2 regions of the Aurantimonas sp. DM33-3 genome follow, and region 2 is predicted to be linked to the other one. Evidence: predicted binding sites of a transcription regulator. Region 2 holds the regulator's gene; the other holds the start of a gene.
What was found. The regulator LexA, encoded in region 2, represses DNA repair genes until DNA is damaged. The targets are predictions, from matches to a motif close to TGTTCNNNNTGTGTTCNG.
Positions count from the first base shown of each region.

Region 1 (2,198 bases), on a different contig from region 2:
GGCCTCGGCCGCCTGGTCGCGCGGATAGCCGAGATTGACCAGCGCCGAGACCGCATCGGCCACCGGCGCCGCGGCGGTGCCGCCGCCGATGTCGCGCTTCAGTCCCAGGCTCTCGTCGCTGCCGGCGCCCGAGAAGGCCGGCGCCTTGTCCTTCAGCTCGGCAACGATCCGCGCGGCGACCTTCGGGCCGACGCCGGGCGCGCGCGCCACCATCGCCTTGTCCTGCAGCGCCACCGCATTGGCGAGGTCGCCGGCCGACAAGGTGCCGATCACCGCCAGCGCCACCCGGGCGCCGACGCCCTGCACCATCTGCAAGAGCCGGAACCAGTCCTGCTCGGCCCGCGTGGCAAAGCCGTAGAGCCGCAGCATGTCCTCGCGCACATAGGTGTCGATGAACAGCACCACCGCCTCGCCCTCGCCCGGCAGCGCCGCCAGGGTGCGCGCGCCACAAAAGGCGACATAGCCGACGCCGTGGACGTCGACCACGACGTGGTCCTCGCCGATCTCGTCGACGGTGCCCTTCAGTTTGCCGATCACGAATGCGTCTCCAGGCGGTGGGAATCGAAGCTGGCCATCCGGTGATGAATGCCGAAGCCGTCGCTTACCACGATCGGCGCATCATCGCCGACAGTCCCGGCCGACAGCGCCGGGCGCGGGCCGCGAGGGACGGACGGATTTGCGCGCACTCTCACAGGCCGGCCAGCAGCGCCCGCGACTGGGCCGACTGGCGATGATGGCTGTGGCAGATGGCGATCGCCAGCGCATCGGCGGCGTCGTCCGTATCGAAGGTCGCCTTGGGCATCAGCACCTTCACCATCATGTGGATCTGCTTCTTCTCGCCATGGCCGACGCCGATCACCGCCTTCTTCACGGCGTTGGGCGCGTATTCGGCGACCGGCAGCCCGGCCAGCGACGGCACCACCATGGCGATGCCGCGGGCCTGACCGAGCTTCAACGTGGCGACGGCGTCCTTGTTGACGAAGGTCTGCTCCACCGCCGCCTCGTCGGGCCGCTGCGCGTGGATCACGTCGGTCAGCCCCTCGTAGAGCGTGCGCAGCCGCGAGGCGAGATCCATCTTGCCGTCCGACATCACCGTGCCGCTGGCCACGAAGCGCAGCGAATTGCCGAGCGTCTCGACGATGCCCCAGCCGGTCCGGCGCAGGCCGGGATCGATGCCGATGATGCGAATGGTCCGCTCCTGCAACACTTCGTTAACCCTCTCCGACTAGCCGAATCAGGTGCTATTGAGAAGACGAAAAGTGAACAAACCAAAAACGAAACAGGCTTGGTCACATGGGGGCCGCACAGGCTCAGAGCGCAAAGCGGCGATTCCCTGCGAAACGGGGCGCCCAAGAACGAGGCCCGCCGCGGTTTCCCGCGACGGGCCATCGAATTGCACCGGATCAGCTCCGGCTCAAGCGTCGCCGGTCAGGCGAGGCGCCTCAGTTCCACCAGGCTTCGTCGACGCCCGGACGGCCTTCGAGCTCTTCCTCGGAGAACCGCGTGATGAACGCGTAGGACTGGTCGTCGACCGGGACGAGGTCGACGTCGCCGACCCGCAGCATGACGTGCTTGTCGGCTATGTCGAGGAAGCCGCCCACTTCGGCGACGACGCCGGCAAGGTTGCCCGACCGATCCAGGACCACGTCCTCGATCTCGCCGATCTGGTTCCAGTCGCTGCCGACCGCGTCATAGCCCGAACGGCCCCAGGCGTAGTCGTCCCGGTCGCCCCAGGAGCCCTCGTCATAGGCTTCGTTGGTCGTGTAGACGGCACCACCCACGATGTCGCGGGTCCGGATCAGCTGCGCCCAGTCGGTCGCTGCAGTATCTTCCGAGGCCATCGGCGTCGTGGCCGGCGTGGCAGCAGTGTCCTGCGCGATCGCGGGCGTCGCGGCAAAGATGATGGCGGTCGCAGTGGCTGCAATATACTTCATATGAGCCTCCTCTCTGGCGTTGGAATTCATCAAACCAACGGAGAGGATGCGCCATTGTTCCAGAACGCGCGACACAGTCTGCCGATGCCCATCCATACGGATGCCGGTTGCTTCGAAGGCCCGTTCAGCGCGCGCGTTCTACTTCACCGCCGGATGGCGGGCGGCGAACCGGGGGGCTAGGCGTCCCGTGCGCCCGCGTCCCGGGTGGCGATCACCGATTTGCGCAAGCCGAGGACGGTCTCGTAGGAGATCTCGCCATCCGGA
Region 1 covers NZ_JACSGS010000003.1:56,106-58,303, forward strand. The annotation lists gene ruvA (Holliday junction branch migration protein RuvA) at 1-537, opposite strand, end outside; gene ruvC (crossover junction endodeoxyribonuclease RuvC) at 689-1,207, opposite strand; gene H9Q09_RS05245 (PRC-barrel domain-containing protein) at 1,443-1,934, opposite strand; gene H9Q09_RS05250 (SAM-dependent methyltransferase) at 2,111-2,198, opposite strand, start outside.
Region 1: the regulator LexA is predicted to act here: its motif matches at 1,260-1,277, upstream of ruvC (crossover junction endodeoxyribonuclease RuvC).

Region 2 (2,198 bases):
CACGCGCGGCGGCCTGCGGGTGGTCTGGACTGAGGATTATGCCCGCACGGGCGATGCCTGCGACGAGGCGGATGTTGCCATCGTCTCACGGGCGATCCGGCTGACGGAATGCCGATCCGGCGCCTTTCTGGTGACGCTGCGCACGCTGCGGCGGACCGGCTCGCTGGCGATCGGCCGGGAGGCGGCGACAGGCCGGCCCCGCATCGTGCCGGCGGTCAGCGATCCGCCCGAACGCTGGAACGTTCACCGGCTGGCGCCCTGGCCGGAATACTGGCGCAAGCCAGCCGCGCCAGACCCGCCGGTACCCGTCACGCAGCCGGCCTCGGCGACCGTCAGCAATGGGGGCCCGGCCGGTTCAGGCCGAACCGCGACGGTTGGGCCCTGAGCGAGGACGAGCCGGTTTCGGGCCTCAACGCTTCGGGCGCGAGTCGCGAGGACCTATCACCCGTTCTGCACCGACCGCGTTCCGTCCGGAGCGGTCAGTAGCGGCGGATCAGGCCGATCAGCTTGCCCTGGACCTTGACCCGGTCCGAGCCGAAGATCCGGGTTTCATAGGCCGGATTGGCCGCCTCCAGCGCGATGGTGTCGCCGCGACGGCGGAAGCGCTTCAGGGTCGCTTCCTCGTCGTCGACGAGGGCGACCACGATCTCGCCCGGCGTCGCCGTGTCGCCCCGGCGGATGACCACCGTGTCGCCGTCGAGAATGCCGGCCTCGATCATCGAATCGCCCTTCACTTCGAGGGCGTAATGTTCGCCGCTGCCCAGCATGTCCGGCGGAACGACGATGGAATGGGTGTTGTGCTGGATGGCCGAGATCGGCACGCCGGCGGCGATCCGCCCCATGACAGGGATGGCCGTCGAGGCGGACGCCTTGGCCGGCGCCGGTTGCGCCGTGGGGGCGGGCCGGGCGGTATCGCGACTGCCTTCGATGACGCTCGGCTTGAAGCCGGTGCGCCCGACAGGTGCCGGGCGGTTGCCCTGAATCGACTCGGGCAGTTTCAGGATTTCCAGCGCCCGGGCCCGGTTGGGCAGGCGGCGGATGAAGCCCCGCTCCTCGAGCGCGGTGATCAGGCGGTGAATGCCGGACTTGGACCGCAGGTCCAGCGCGTCCTTCATTTCATCGAAGGACGGGGGCACACCAGTCTCGCGCACCCGATCGTTCACGAAGACCAGAAGATCGTGCTGCTTGCGCGTCAGCATCCGGGCGACTCCTCAAAACAAAACCTGAACAAACCTATCTGTTCTAGTTGTGTTCCGCAAGTGGCTCCAGCGCCGTCAGGGGGACGTAATCGCAGGGATCGCCTGCTTCGGCCGGTGCGGCGCGGACCGGGCGCACGAGCAGGGCATCGGCCGCAGCATAGATCGACAGCAGCGAGGAATCCTGGCGCGACAACGGCACGATACGGGGTGGGCCGGCGCCATCCGGTTCGATCCGGGCGCGGACGAAATCCGTGCGGTCGCCATTGTCCGACATCGGCGCGGCGAGAACGCCCCGGCGGTACAGCGGACGCGCGGGACGGCCCGCGAGGCGCCGGACCAGCGGTGCCAGGAAGAGGGTGGCGGCGACCATGGAGGAGGCGGGGTTGCCGGGCAGGCCGACGACCCGCATGTCGCCCAGCCTGCCGGCCATCAGCGGCTTGCCGGGGCGCATGGCCACTTTCCAGAAGTCGAGGGAGACGCCATGGGCGGCGAAGACCTTGCCGACGAGATCGTGGTCGCCGACCGAGGCGCCGCCGATGGTGACGAAGATATCGGCGCCGTCGGCGATCGCCTGCGTCAGCTGGGCATCGATGGCCGCTTCCCGGTCGGGCGCGATCCCGCAATTCAGCGGCAGGCCGCCGGCCTCGCGCACCAGCGCAGCGACGCCGAAGGTGTTGGAGGCGACGATCTGCGAGGGGCCGATGGGTTCGCCGGGCAGGACGAGCTCGTCACCGGTCGCCAGGATCGCCACGCGGGGCCGGCCGCGTACCGGGATCGACGGATGGCCGCCGCTGGCGGCCAGCGCGATGGCGCCCGGGGTGAGCACGGTGCCGGCGGTGAGAAGCGGCGTGCCGGCTGCGAAGTCGATTCCCGCCGGGCGGATGTGCTGGCCGACGACGACCGGCGCCGTCGCCGTGACGGTGCCGTCCCGCCGGTCGGCGTTCTCCTGGATCAGGATGGCGTCGGCGCCGGCCGGGACCGGCGCTCCGGTGGAGATGC
Region 2 covers NZ_JACSGS010000001.1:453,262-455,459, reverse strand. The annotation lists gene H9Q09_RS02535 (ComEC/Rec2 family competence protein) at 1-385, shown strand, start outside; gene lexA (transcriptional repressor LexA) at 480-1,199, opposite strand; gene glp (gephyrin-like molybdotransferase Glp) at 1,243-2,198, opposite strand, start outside.